Regions from separate parts of the Parabacteroides sp. AF19-14 genome, predicted to be linked through region 2. Evidence: riboswitches for the same ligand, from Rfam matches in the RefSeq annotation. Region 2 holds a riboswitch; the other holds the start of a gene.
What was found. A riboswitch is a leader RNA that binds a small molecule or an ion and turns the genes downstream of it on or off. The one in region 2 is predicted to bind cobalamin.
Positions count from the first base shown of each region.

Region 1: another riboswitch for cobalamin. It lies ahead of DWX33_RS00330 (sirohydrochlorin cobaltochelatase); the one in region 2 lies ahead of accC (acetyl-CoA carboxylase biotin carboxylase subunit).

Region 1 is NZ_QTMJ01000001.1:78,445-87,705, reverse strand. It holds gene icd (NADP-dependent isocitrate dehydrogenase) at 1-763, opposite strand, end outside; gene DWX33_RS00345 (aconitate hydratase) at 788-3,037, opposite strand; gene DWX33_RS00340 (bifunctional aspartate transaminase/aspartate 4-decarboxylase) at 3,308-4,957, opposite strand; gene aspT (aspartate-alanine antiporter) at 4,970-6,667, opposite strand; cobalamin riboswitch at 6,754-6,951, shown strand; gene DWX33_RS00330 (sirohydrochlorin cobaltochelatase) at 7,079-7,996, shown strand; gene DWX33_RS00325 (TonB-dependent siderophore receptor) at 8,144-9,261, shown strand, end outside.
Region 2 is NZ_QTMJ01000006.1:121,149-127,234, reverse strand. It holds gene DWX33_RS08275 (TerB family tellurite resistance protein) at 1-721, opposite strand, end outside; gene DWX33_RS08270 (HAD family phosphatase) at 812-1,429, opposite strand; gene DWX33_RS08265 (sugar O-acetyltransferase) at 1,422-2,015, opposite strand; cobalamin riboswitch at 2,505-2,706, shown strand; gene accC (acetyl-CoA carboxylase biotin carboxylase subunit) at 2,792-4,303, shown strand; gene DWX33_RS08255 (biotin/lipoyl-containing protein) at 4,316-4,840, shown strand; gene DWX33_RS08250 (acyl-CoA carboxylase subunit beta) at 4,833-6,086, shown strand, end outside.

The sequences.
Region 1 (9,261 bases), on a different contig from region 2:
TGATCTTCTCATATTGAGGCCATGTGAAAGTGAGATCCGCAAACTCCCGTTCCGCTAAAGCGTATCCCCATAGTTTGAAACCACCTTCCGTGAATTTCATGATGTTACCTTTGTGTACCAAAGTCACGCTCGGTAATTGATGCAATATTGCGTATTCGATAGCGGCACGCACCAGACGCTCCGTACCTTCCACAGAAACCGGCTTGATGCCGAAAGAGGAAGTTTCCGGGAAACGTATTTTCTTCACTCCCATTTCCTCGGTGAGGAACTTCAATAACTTTTGTGCCTCCGGAGTCCCTTGTTGCCATTCGATTCCGGCATAGATATCTTCCGTATTCTCACGGAAGATATACATATTCACTTTCTGCGGCTCCTTTACCGGAGATACGACTCCTTTAAACCAACGAACCGGACGGAGACAAACATATAAATCCAACGTCTGACGGAGGGCCACATTTAATGAACGGATACCTCCACCAATCGGAGTTGTCAACGGTCCCTTAATACCGACGATGTATTCACGGAATGCTTCCATAGTCTCATCGGGAAGCCAACTTCCGGTTTGCTTAAACGCCTTTTCACCGGCTAAGACCTCTTTCCATTCAATGGAACGGGTTCCGTTGTAAGCTTGCTTGATGGCAGCGTTTACTATCTTTTGGCTAACGGGAGTGATCTCATGCCCCACGCCATCTCCTTCAATATAAGGGATCGTCACGTGATCCGGAACGAAAATATGATTACCTTTCTTTGTTATCTTACTCATGATATCAAGATTTTTTTGTTTGTCTTAGTGAGCTGTATTTAAAGCGGAACCCGCCTTGAACCATTTAATTTGTAAATCATTATACGTATGGTTAACCGGGAATGATTCTTGCGTACCATCCGCATGAAGAAGAACGGCCGTCAACGGTTTGCCCGGCTGAAAATCTTTCAATCCGATGATCGAGATATGGTCATTCTCACGGATCTTGCTATAATCCTCCTTATCGGCGAAAGTCAGTGCTAACATTCCTTGTTTCTTCAAGTTTGTCTCGTGGATACGGGCGAAACTCTTGGCTAGGATCACTTTTACATTTAGGAAGCGAGGCTCCATGGCTGCATGTTCCCGGGAAGAGCCTTCACCATAGTTTTCTTCCGCTACGACGATCGAGGAAATACCATTTGCCTTGTATTGTTTCGCTACGGCAGAAACTGCTTCATATTCATTGTTCAGTTGATTCAATACAGAGTTTGTCTTCCCGTTGAAAGCGTTTACGGCTCCCATCAACATATTATCCGATATATTTTCCAAATGCCCACGGAAACGTAACCATGGACCGGCCATCGAGATATGATCCGTCGTACATTTACCTTCAGCCTTGATAAGAAGGGGCATATCCGTGAAATCCTCTCCATTCCAAGGAGCGAAAGGCTTTAATGCTTGTAGGCGGTTGGATTCCGGATCGATGTTCACCACTACGTTCTTACCCGTAGGTGCCAGATAGCCGTTATCCTTTACCTCGAAACCTTTCGGCGGGAAATCCGTGCCTTTCGGTTCTTTCAGTTTCACAACCTTACCATCCTCTGTCTTCAAGGTATCGGTCAAAGGATTGAAACATAGATCACCTGCGATGGTCAAGGCCAGTGTCAGTTCCGGAGAAGCGACAAAAGCATGTGTATTCGGATTACCGTCCGCACGTTTAGCGAAGTTACGATTAAATGAAGTAACGATCGAATTCTTACGGGTATTATCATCCGTATGACGTTTCCATTGTCCGATACAAGGACCACAGGCATTCGCCATAATGGTTGCGCCAATCCGTTCAAAATCACCGATAATACCATCTCTTTCCGCCGTATAACGGATTTGCTCGGAACCCGGGTTGATGATCAAGGGTGCCGCTACCGGTATTTTATCCTCATAAGCTTGGCGAGCAATGGATGCCGCACGGCTTAGATCTTGATAAGAAGAGTTGGTACAGGAACCGATTAATCCGACCTCCATCTTTCGGGGATAGCCATTCGCTTTTACTTTTGCGGCAAACTCCGAGATAGGCGTAGCTGCATCCGGCGTGAACGGACCGTTGATATGCGGCTCCAATTCGGAAAGGTTAATAACGATTACACGATCGTAAAACTTATCTGGCTCGGCACGAACGTCCATATCCGCTTCCAGATATTCACCAATAGCTTCGGCCCAGCTCGCTACCTCGTCACGTCCCGTGGCACGAAGATATTGAGCCATTGTATTATCGAATGGGAATAAAGAAGTAGTCGCTCCTACCTCGGCACCCATATTACAGATCGTAGCTTTTCCGGTCGCTGAGATGGAGGCGGTGCCCGGACCGAAATATTCGATGATAGCGTTCGTTCCACCTTTTACGGTTAAGATGCCCGCTAGCTTAAGAATCACGTCCTTCGGCGAGGCCCAACCATTCAAACTACCAGTTAACTTAACACCAATTAGTTTCGGCATCTTCAGTTCCCATTCCATTCCGGTCATGACATCCACGGCGTCGGCTCCTCCTACTCCGATAGCGACCATTCCAAGTCCTCCGGCATTCGGGGTATGTGAATCAGTTCCTACCATCATACCGCCGGGAAACGCATAATTTTCCAATACCACTTGATGGATAATGCCTGCTCCGGGTTTCCAAAAACCGATTCCATATTTATCGGAGACCGATTTCAAGAAATCATAGACCTCGCTATTGCTTTTGGTAGCCGTATCGATATCCGTCTTGGCTCCCATATTCGCTTGGATCAAATGGTCGCAATGCACGGTAGCCGGTACTGCGGATTTTTCTTTTCCGGCGTTCATGAATTGTAAAAGCGCCATCTGAGCGGTGGCATCTTGCATAGCCACACGGTCGGGACGGAAATTCACATAATCCTCACCTCTTTTGAAAAGGCGAGTCGAGCTTTCATCGTATAGATGCGCATATAAGATTTTCTCGGCCAAGGTCATCGGGCGACCACCGATACGTTCGCGGGCTGTGTCCACTCTTCTGGGGAAATTTGCATAGAAATTTCTAAGCATGTCAATGTCGTACACCATATTCATATTCGTTTTTTATTGTAAGCCTTTTCGCAAATATATTTATCTATAACCAGCTAAAATGTAATAAATAAGACATCTGCCAATGAGTCTTTGTTTTTATTATCAACAAATATATAATATAATGAAATACAATTTGTTCGATAATTTCTATGAGGTTATAGAGGTTATTTATAATCTCCCGGATAACTTAGAAAAACGGGCTAATCGCACGTTTATTAATAAAACGTACCATTAGCCCGTTTTGTTCAAGCCTTGGAGCTGTTTTTTCTACTTATCGAGACTTTCTTTCCATCTTTGGGCATAACTATGCAAAATAGATGCGATACCCTCTCCGATCCGGACATAATCTTCCCGTTTAAGGTTGGCTAAAGATGTGCGGATAGACCACTCGGGAGCATCAAAACCTCCTCCGTTCAGTAAAACCAAGGAAGTTTCCTGTGCCAGACGGAAAACGACATCCAGAGGTTCGTAATTCTTTTTTAGATATTCCACGAAATCATCCCCATAGAATTTCTTAGCCCAGACAAGCATATCGATCTCACTATAATATCCCGCACGCAAAGGGTCGTCTAATAAGGTGAATCCGGTGCTTTCCCACAATGTGTGTAAACGCTCGTGGATCATATCCTGCATCCTTTTCTTATAGGTATTTTCCGCATCTAATAGAGCGAAAGACGCAAACAGAGACATTTGTGTTTGCTGTGGCAAGGAAAGACCGGCCGTATGATTCAAGGCTACTTGACGGCTATCGGCTACCATACGATCAATAAAGCGGATATCCTCGGGATGTAAGGATAGACTGCTATATCGTTTTTTTAGAAGCTCCTGTTTATCTCTTGGCAATTCACGGATCATCCGGTCGTAAATATTATCTTGATGTAAAGCGATTACCGCCAATCTCCATCCGGTTGCCCCGAAATATTTGGAGAAAGAGTAGACACATAACGTATTCTTTGGTAATTCGGCCATCATCGAGCGAAAATGCGGAATAAATGTCGCATACACATCATCCGTAATAATCATGAGGTTGGGATTGTCGTTCCGTACGATCTCAACGATCCTATTCATCAATGCTTTTGTCAATCCGTATGAAGGCGGGTTGCTCGGGTTTGTTATGAAAGCGGCTTTCACGCTAGGATCTTTCAGGACATCTAAATCTTTTTCTTGATATTGCCACGTGTGATAGCCGTCTTTTGTCATCTTCAAGGCTTTTATCTCTATGACATTAAAAAGATAACGAGCCTGTTCCGGAATCTCTATATAAGGAGTGAATACCGGAGCGAAGAGAACGATCTTGTCTCCCTTATTCAACAAGAAATTCTGTTGCAAGGAATCGAAGATATAACACATGGCGGCAGTTCCGCCCTCGGTAGCGAAAAGGTCGAATATTCCCTCAGGGGGCTGGTTATCACATAATTCTTGGTCTAAATAATCCCGCACGAGCATTTCCGTATATTTCAAGATACGATCGGGAACCGGATATTGATCACCAATGACACCTTCCGCCCATTCATATACAAGCTCATTCTCATCTACACCTTTTTCCGTGACCAGATATTCATAGGTACCCTTCAATAAAGTAGCGCCGGGAGATTGCGCATGTTTCTTTAGAAACTGTACGAAGCGAGACGCGATCCTTTTGCGGTTGGGAACCCCTGCGGCTCCGGCCATCTCATCTGCCAATTCGGTTTCCCGCTGGCATTCCTCCAAGGCGAACTGCCCTAATAGGAAGAATGCCTCCCGTGGAACCGTACTGATCCAGTTTGGATTTCCCCTTCCTGCGTTCAGCATGATGTGCGTACTTTTACGAGCGCTCTCATCCGCTAACTCTATCAAGATGTTCTTTAGCTCGAAAGGGCTAATCTCCGACATCTTTTTCTCATATTCTCTCGTGACATGTATTTTCTTCTTGTCCATACATTATATATATTACATGATTAGCACAATAACGACACCCCAGATGATTAATAAAGTATTACCCACCGCATAGGTAACGGTATAGCCTAAGGCTGGAGTCTCACTTCCTACGGCATCTTCCACCGCTCCTAATGCGGCAGTTGTCGTACGTGAACCCGCCGTACAACCTAAAGTAATAGCCGGGTGGAACTTAAAAACGTAACGTCCCATCAGAATACCGATGATAAGCGGGATAGATGTCGCTAAAGCACCGATAATAAATAAACTTATACCGACTTCCTTCAATCCGGTCACGAAACTGGGACCCGCCGTGATACCGACTACGGCGATAAACATATTCAATCCCAAATTATTTAATATCCAGACGGAAGGCTCCGGAATACGCCCGAAGGTCGGATGCTTAGAACGAAGCCATCCAAAGACGAGCCCGGCTATCAAAGCACCTCCACTCGTACTTAGGCTAATCGGGACACCCCCGAAATGAATCGCGAGCGAACCTAAAATTCCCCCTAAGAAAATACCGATACCCACGAAAATCAAATCGGTCTGATTGGTTGGGCGATCGGGATATCCTAAAGCCGTCGCCGCTTTATTTACCTCTGATTTCATGCCTACCAATTCCAGCATATCACCGGAATCTATCACCGTAGCGGCCAAGACCGGGATATTGATACCCGCACGCCTTACGGACTTGATGCTAACACCATGCATGAACGATTGATTGCGTAAATAGCAGATCTTTTTCCCCACGTATTCCTTATGGATCACTAGTACGGGTAACGTCTCTGCCGGAAAATCGAGCAATTCAATGTCATTGACCTCGTCGCCAATCCAGTTCTCCTCTCCGATCACGAATTCCCGGCGACCGCTTAGGACAACCTCATTTCCGGTATGTAAAACCAAATCCGGTTTAACATCGGTTACTACATTATTAATACGGACACGCTCCACGAACAAATGCCGTCCCAATTGGTCTAAATACACCTCCAACTGCTTTACGCTTTTGCCATCCTTGAACCATTCATTACTAATCTTATAGGCCCGGAAAGTTACCGGACGGGCGGCAGGCATAAAGCCCGGTTGCTCGCTCTCGTCGTTATTTCCCATTTTAGCCTCTAGCTCTTTACACGCTTTTTTCACGTAGTCGAGTCCTCCTAAAAGACGTGGCCCGATATCACTCACTAACCATGCGGATCCTGCCGTACCGAAAATATAAGTTACCGCATAGGCCACGGGCATTACATTTACCATAGCACTTTTATCCGTATCGCTAATATTCATCTGTCCGATCGTATCTTCGGCAACTCCTAATACTGCCGACATCGTCTGGGAGCCCGCCAATAATCCTGCGGCCTCGCCTGCGTTATATCCCATAAGTTTCGCTAACAAAAAAGGAGCGATCAAACAAAATATACACATGACGGCGGCGAAAAGCATTTGAGGAAGACCTTCCTTTTTCAATCCCCGGAAGAACTGTGGCCCAACGCTATATCCTACAGCGAAGAGGAACATCAAGAAAAAGACGGACTTTAACGGTCCGCTTATATCGATTTTTAATTGCCCGATCAATACACCGACCAATAATACGCTGGTAACCGTTCCCAGCGTGAACTTCTTTATCTTAAACTTGCCAATCCAGAAACCGAGAGCTAAGGTTATGAAAACAGCTAGCTCCGGATAATGTTGAAGTAAATTAGTTATCCATTCCATATCTATTTATTTGATGTTAAACAAAAAAGATGCTATTGGAACAGGGATTCTTTGAAAGATGTTGTTACTTTTCGGGATTATTTATATAAATTTGCGACCGCTTAGGTGATAGAGTTTGTCTACCGACAACTCTATAAAAGGGAATCCGGTTAGAATCCGGAACAGTGCCCGCTACTGTGAAGCTCTTGAAAAGGAAAGCGTTCTGCTATGCCACTGTCTTAAGAAAGATGGGAAGGTTGCTTTCCGAGCCAGTCAGGAAACCTGCCAAGCGAAGTAATGATTAATTCCTCCCGGGGTCAGGAGTAATTAAGAGGATAGAAATATCACCTATATCTAAAAGATGTTGGAGACGTAATAATACGTTGTCTCCGTGGGATTGATATGTAATCTAATTATTAATATATTCATATGATGAGGAAACACTTACTATCTTTCTTCTTGCTGGTCATCAGCCTAGTTTGTCGTGCGCACGATGGCGAGAATTTTGTAGCATCCGATTTATTCGCCTCTTTACAACCGGGCGATAAGGCCGCTTTATTGATGGTACATTTTGGAACAACCCATGATGATACCCGTGCCTTGACAATCGACGCGATCAATCAAAAAGCGAAAGAAGCTTTCAAAGATGTTGAGTTGCGTGAGGCATGGACTTCTCGCATTGTAATGCGCCGCTTAAAAGCTCGTGGCGTAGAGAAACTGAACCCGATCGAGGCCTTGGAAAAATTAAAGACTGATGGTTATACACATGTCTTGATCCAATCCACGAATATAATCGAAGGTATCGAGATGGAATCCTTACGTAAGGATGTTGCCACCATGAAATCTTCTTTCAAGGAGATTCGTATCGGTAATCCTTTATTGTATACACCGGAGGATTATGAGGCGGTAATCGCCGCTATCATAAAAAATGGGGCGAAAGAAGGCGCTACTTTATTGGTAGGCCATGGCACTTATACACCGGCGACGGCCCAATATGCTATGTTGGATTATATGTTGAAGGAGAAGGGATTCAAGGATTATTCCGTAGGAACCATCGAGGGCTATCCTACTTTTGATACGATGGTAGCCCAAGTAAAGGCCAATGGAACGAAGAAAGTCTTGTTGATGCCATTTATGTTTGTTGCCGGAGACCATGCGAAAAACGATATCGCCGGTGATTGGAAAGAGGAATTGGAAAAGAAAGGCTACGAGGTAAGCGTATTTATGGAAGGTCTGGGACAGAATCCGGATATCCAGAAGATCTTCATCGAACATGCCCGTTTCATGGCTAAACATAAGATGATCGATATCGTTGATAAGAAGAAAGCTTATGCGGTAGAGAAGGACTAAAAAAGTTCACTACACAATGTTTTTTATTCCTTTCGGAAGAAAAAGTAATTCCTTCCGAAAGAAACTAAATTTTCATTCGAAGGAAAATGGAATTTCTTTCGAAAGGGATTTCACATGCATACAATAAACAGTTATAATGCTAAATATATGAAAAGAGTTTTGACAATCTTACCGTTGACAGCCTTATGTATCAGTACGATGCAGGCACAACACAAGAATGAGTACACGAATTTCGCCGATACGACATTCAATATTCAAGAAGTCGTAGCGACCGCCGCACGCAAGCCACGTCCACAAATCACGAAGTTGGACGTACCTATGAAATATCTTCCTATTTCAATTAATAGCATTACGGCGAGTAGTTTGGAGTTGAGAGGTATCCGTAATATCCAAGATGCGGTACGCTTTATGCCGGGCGTACGATTCCAAACATCTTATGGCGCATTTCAACAATTGTCGATCCGTGGTTTCGATCATTCTATCATGATGATAGACGGTATCCGCGATGAACGTTCGGCAATAAACAACTCTTATCCCGTACCCGATCTATCCTGTATCGAGTCTATTGAATTATTAAAGGGACCGGCTTCTGTACTTTACGGACATTCAGCCGTAGGTGGAACCTTGAATATCGTTCGTAAATCCCCGTCAGAGAAACAGAGCGTTAACGCCCGATTGGCCTACGGTAGTTACGAGAATAAAGAGGCGACGCTTGGCATGGGCGGTAAATTGGTCGGTCCGGTCAATTATTACGCCAATGTCAACTTTTCCGATCAAGAGGGCTGGCGTGATAATGGCAACCGTCGCTTTTCCGGTTATCTGGCATTGCAAGCTAAAATGACGGAACGTGACCTATTAGATGTTCGTGGAGGTTTTAACCGCGACTTCTATGGAACGGAGATTGGTCTTCCCGATTTAATGGCAAATGATGTATATAATGCGCAAACAGGACAGTTATATCTCCATAAAAATGATATGCTACCGGGACTTGACCGTGAGGCTCGCTACAATAACGAGTCCGACTTTATGAAGAATCACGCTTGGAACATATCGACGCAGTACACACATACTTTTTGGAACGGTGCGAAACTAACAGATCGCCTTTCTTACAATAACGACGATATCAACTATTTTGGGACGGAAGCCCTCGACTATCTCGAAAGTGATGATCCGATCTATGATCATTATTATATGAAAAACGGCCAGAAAAAATATATCTGTTTGGACAGCGTATATCTTTCTTTCCCGCTTCGCTTCTCCCATAT
Region 2 (6,086 bases):
GGATATCTTCACCAAGGTTGGCTACTTTGTCCGGATGATGTTTGATAGCCATGCGGCGGTAAGCGGCACGCACCTCATCGTCCGTAGCCGTGGGTTCTATCTCTAATACTTTATAGGCGTTATCTAGGGAGTTTTCCTGAAGATTTAACATGGATTCAACTTCCTTTTCAGACATTCCCATCGCTATGGCTACCTCTTTTAAAGCGTTGATCTCGGTGGCGCAAACATTACCGTCGCTCTTAGCGATCTCGGCGAGGAACGCCAGCAGTTGCAGCCGCTCCTCATAACTTAGGTTGTATGCGATCTGGGTTCCGCATTCCCGGATGGTATTCTTGAATCCTATGCTATTCTCTTGCTCCATGCGTTTGGCTTGGTCGAAAAGCTTTAGCAATATCTCTTCACCTTGGCCTACGGCGATCTCGCCGAAGTTCCTTCGGAGGAATTGACGGACATATTCCATCTCGCTGTGCATGATTTTCCCATCGGCACGGATGATATAGGAGGCCATTACCAACATGGAGAAAAGGAAACTGTTACGCTCCCCGGCGTATGGGTCTCTTCGTGTATATTGATCATCGTAATTGGTTCTGCCACCGAAGGGCTGTCCCGTCATGTTTGCCTCTTCCTCAAAGAAAGAGCCTAATATAATACCGGCTAAAGCGCCCAGTGGTCCGAATGCCATAAACCCCAAGACACCGCCTATCCATTTTCCGATACCCATATTCTTCTTTGTTTTATTTGTCGTTAATCAATGGTGCGATATTCGCTATTCTCTAAACGCATCTCCGGCTGTTGCAATTTCTGGTATTCATCATTGTTCAATTTTGATACCGCAAATTCGCTCTATTTCAAAAATATATTCTTTGGGTGTTGTGAACAATACAGCTTCCATTCCAATCGCCTTTGCACCCAACACATTCACCATTCTGTCATCCGTAAACAAACATTCCGACGGTTTAAGGCCATATTTGTCACGAAGGCGAAGATAAATTTCCTTTTCTGGCTTGATGAAGTGTTCCTCACATGATATTACCATACCGTCAAGTAACCGGAATATGTCGAATTTCTCCATGACCCGGTAGATTGTGTCGCTCCAGTTCGTCAACCCATATAGTTTGAATCCAGATTGCTTTAACTTTTTTAGAAGTACACGCATACCTTCAATCTCTCCTGTTATCTCTTCTAGATAATTATCTTTGAAAAACGTGAAGGCATCACTATATTCAGGATACCTTTTTATCGCTCCGTCAATCATTTTATCAAACGGGATTATTCCACGGTCGCACATGTTTATAAATTTCGGATCTGATAGAATTTTGTGAAAACCGATTAGTGACACTTCATCATCCCCGAAATGTCGTTCAAGCAAGGGTTGCAAATCGTGATTTACGAGGACCTTGCCAAAATCAAAAATGAGGTTTTTAATCATTATCTTCGATATTTTTAATTACACGGCAAGGATTGCCGACAGCTATGGAATTGGCAGGAATATCTTTCACGACAACACTGCCTGCTCCGATGACAGAGTTTTGGCCGACAGTCACACCCGGAAGGATTGTAGAGCCGCCTCCTATCCATACACCATCTTCTATAAGGACAGGTCGGGCAATTGTGTCGCAGATGGACGCTCCGGGATGTGTCCTTTCCGGCATCCTTTCCGCAAGGTGAACGGAATGAGTTGCGGTATATATTTTCACATCGGGGGCTATCATCACGTTGTTACCGATAATGATATTGTTATTATCGAGGAACGTACAGTTCATGTTCACGATCACCTTGTTCCCGAAATAGATGTTTTTCCCATACTCGCATCGGAAGTCTATGTCGATGTAAACATCCTTGCCGATACTTCCGAACATCTGCCGATAGATGCGCTGCTTTGCCTCATTGTCGGCATAATCCGTTTCTCTGAGTTGGTGTAGTAGCCTTTTGTTACGGACAGTCATTTCCGTTATTTCGGGCGATGAGCCGTCGAAAGGCTCCTCATCCATACATTTTTGATATTCAGTTTTCATGTGTTCAATTCATCTCATTGTAGAGTCTTATTCTTTATTTGAGCCAATTATTACGACAAGGTAACGCAAGCAAGAATAGGCAGCTTCAAATTGATATGCCTTCAAGCATACGCAAAGTTACACAAAATAGCTGAGAACACGAACAAACGAAATGTATAAAAACTGTACTTGCCTGTTGACTCTACAAAAAGTAAGGCTTTTTCATTTAACATCTCATTTAAGTGGAGCTTCTTGTAAATTTTAGCATGCGCTATTGTTTTCGGTGGAAGGATTCAGGAAAACACGTACGACCTTTCCAGAAAACACGTACGACTTTTTTCAAAAACATGTATGTGTTTTCGCAGAAAGATTATCCTGTTTTTTTAATTTTGATTTTTAATGCTTTATGCATAAGCTTCTCTTGTGAGCTTATTGTACGGAATTTTACTTGGGATCCGTGTATTCCGTATATTCCGGCCTGGCTGAAGTGGATAGTTAAATAAAAAATACTATCTTTGCCCCCGAATCGGTTCCGCATATACCATTCGGGTATGTGGATTAAAAGGGAATCGGGTGTGAATCCCGGACAGTCCCGCTGCTGTGAAGCTCCGAAGAACATCTTGAAACAACACTATCGCCACTGGTTCTAGCGACCGGGAAGGCCTCAAGATGGGAGTCAGTCAGAAGACCTGCCATTCATTAAAGGCTGTTTTTGCTCGAGGGATTAGGAAAGCAGTACGAAAAGAATAAGAATCAATAGTTAATGATTTATGGAGAATTTATGTCCTCGTGGCGACATGATCCGTAAAGTGCTTGTTGCGAATCGAGGTGAGATCGCTATCCGTGTGATGCGCTCATGTAAGGAGATGGGGATTCGCACTGTTGCCGTATATTCGGAGACCGATCGTACCGCTCGGCATGTAATGTATGCGGATGAGGCAGCCTTGATAGGCCCGGCGGCTTCCAAGGAAAGTTATTTGAATATAGACAATCTGATCGCTGCGGCGAAACGGCACCATGCCGATGCGATACATCCCGGTTATGGTTTCTTGTCGGAGAACGCGGACTTCGCACGCTGTTGTAAGCAAGAAGGATTGATATTTATCGGCCCGTCAGCGGAGACGATGGAAGCGATGGGAGATAAGATCGCCGCACGCAAACGCATGATCGCCGCAGAGGTTCCTGTGGTTCCCGGTACGGAGCAACCGTTGCAAAGTGCGGAAGAAGCGCTTCGGGTTTGCGAAGAAATTGGTTTCCCTGTTATGCTGAAAGCTTCTATGGGAGGTGGAGGAAAAGGGATGCGCCTGATACATGAGAAGGGCGAGGTTGTCGAGGCTTATCATACGGCTCGTTCAGAATCGTTGTCCTCATTTGGTGATGATACGGTATATATAGAGAAATTCGTAGAGGAGCCGCATCATATAGAATTCCAGATATTGGGAGATAACCATGGTAATGTCATTCATCTATTTGACCGGGAATGTTCGGTTCAACGTCGTAACCAGAAAATAGTAGAGGAAAGCCCGTCTCCATTCCTAACAGCGGACTTACGTAAAGAAATGGGGGAAAAGGCTGTGGCTGCGGCTAAAGCGGTTCATTATTCCGGAGCGGGAACGATAGAGTTCCTTGTAGATAAGGACCGCCATTTTTATTTTTTGGAAATGAATACCCGGCTACAAGTAGAGCATCCTATCACGGAAGAAGTGGTAGGGGTGGATTTGGTAAAGGAACAAATCCGTATCGCCAATAATGAGGTTTTGCATCTTCGTCAAGAAGATCTTTTCCAACGAGGACATGCCATCGAGTGCCGGATCTGTGCGGAGGATACGGAAAATAATTTCATGCCTTCCCCGGGTATTATCCGGCAATTAACGGAACCGAATGGTATCGGGGTACGTATCGATAGCTATGTATATGAAGGGTATGAGATTCCGGTCTATTATGACCCTATGATCGGTAAATTAATCGTATGGGCAACGACACGTGCGTATGCGATCGAGCGTATGCGCCGGGTTCTATATGAATATAAAATCACGGGCTTAAAGACGAACCTCAGTTATTTGAAACGTATCATGCATAATCCTGATTTCGTGAAAGGGGAATATAATACATTATTTATCGCTAAGAATGCCCGGATGCTACAACGGTCTAACGGTAATAACGAGGAAATCGAGAATATCGCCATGATCGCCGCTTATATGGATTATTTGATGAATTTAGAGGAAAATACTTCTACCCAATTGGTGGATACACGTCCTATCAGCCGTTGGCGGGAGTTTGGTTTACAAAAAGGTGTCTTACGGATTTAACGGGTATTGGTTATGGAAATACATATCGGAAATCGTGTGGCCGATGTGACATTGGTCAGTAAAGAAGGGAATAAAGTCCGGCTTTCTATCGACGGGAAGCCGTATGATGTGGATATCGTGATGACGGAGAACGGCAGTTGTTCTGTCTTGCACGATGGGAACTCATTTAACGCGGAGATCATCTCCGGAGAAGATCATCGGAGTTATGACGTGAATATGTTCTACCGTTCCTATCATGTGGATATCGTAGATACCCAAAAGAAATATTTGCGTATGCGTAAAAGTGCGGAAGAGAAGCAAGATGACAAGATTGTCGCCCCGATGCCGGGTAAAGTCGTGAAAATACCTGTGCGGAAAGGAGATCGCTTGGAAACGGGGGATACCGTGGTCGTACTTGAGGCGATGAAGATGCAGAGTAACTATAAGGTAAGCTCAGCATGCGTGGTAAAAGATATATTGGTATCCGAGGGAGATTCCGTTGATAACAATCAAGTGCTTATGACTTTAGACCTATTAAAAGATGATTCATATGAATAACGAGCAATTATATAAAGATTTTGAGGCTTTGAATAAAGAGGCCTCGTTGGGAGGAGGATTGAATCGCATTGAGAAACAACATGCTTGCGGGCGTATGACCGCCCGTGAACGAATCGAGATGCTGTTGGATAAAGGGACTTTCAATGAGCTGGATAAATTCGTGGTGCATCGGTGTACAAACTTCGGGATGGATAAGAATAAGATTCCCGGTGATGGAATGGTAAGTGGTTATGGAAAGATCGATGGTCGTTTGGTATTTGTTTACGCTTATGATTTTACCGCATACGGTGGGACCTTGAGTGCCACGAATGCCGCTAAGATCGTGAAAGTGCAACAATTAGCCTTAAAGAACGGAGCGCCGATCATCGCCTTGAATGACTCGGGGGGTGCCCGGATTCAAGAAGGGGTGAATAGCTTGGCTGGTTATGCTTCTATCTTTTACCAAAATACGATGGCCTCGGGAGTCGTTCCCCAATTATCGGCTATTTTGGGGCCTTGTGCGGGGGGCGCTTGTTATTCCCCGGCTTTGACCGATTTTATTTTTATGGTCAAAGAGCAAAGTCATATGTTTATCACGGGGCCGGATGTCGTAAAGGCGGTGACTCACGAGGTGATCGATAAGGAAGAGCTGGGCGGGGCGCAGGTACATAGCGGAAAAAGCGGGGTCGCACATTTTGTGTGTGATACGGAAGAGGAGACTTTGATGAGTATCCGGGAACTTCTGAGTTTCCTGCCTTCTAATAATATGGAAGACGCTCCAGTTATAGCTTGTGCTGACGATGTGCGTCGGGTAGAAGAGTCGTTGCAGCATGTGATTCCGGAAGATCCTAATGTCCCTTATGACATCAAGGATATTATAGAGCCGATAGTGGATAATCATTACTTTTTCGAGGTTATGCCTCATTTCGCTCGCAATATTGTAGTGGGATTCGCTCGTTTGGGAGGCCGTACCATAGGTATCGTAGGGAACCAACCTGCCTTTTTAGCGGGAGTCTTGGATATCGATGCTTCTGATAAGGCCGCACGTTTCATTCGCTTCTGCGATTGCTTCAATATTCCATTGATCACGTTCGAGGATGTGCCGGGCTTCTTGCCGGGCTGTACGCAAGAACATGCGGGAATTATACGCCACGGGGCAAAAATTGTCTACGCTTATGCGGAGGCCACGGTTCCCAAAATCACGTTGATTACCCGGAAGGCTTACGGGGGAGCCTATATCGTAATGGCAAGTAAGCCTACCGGTGCC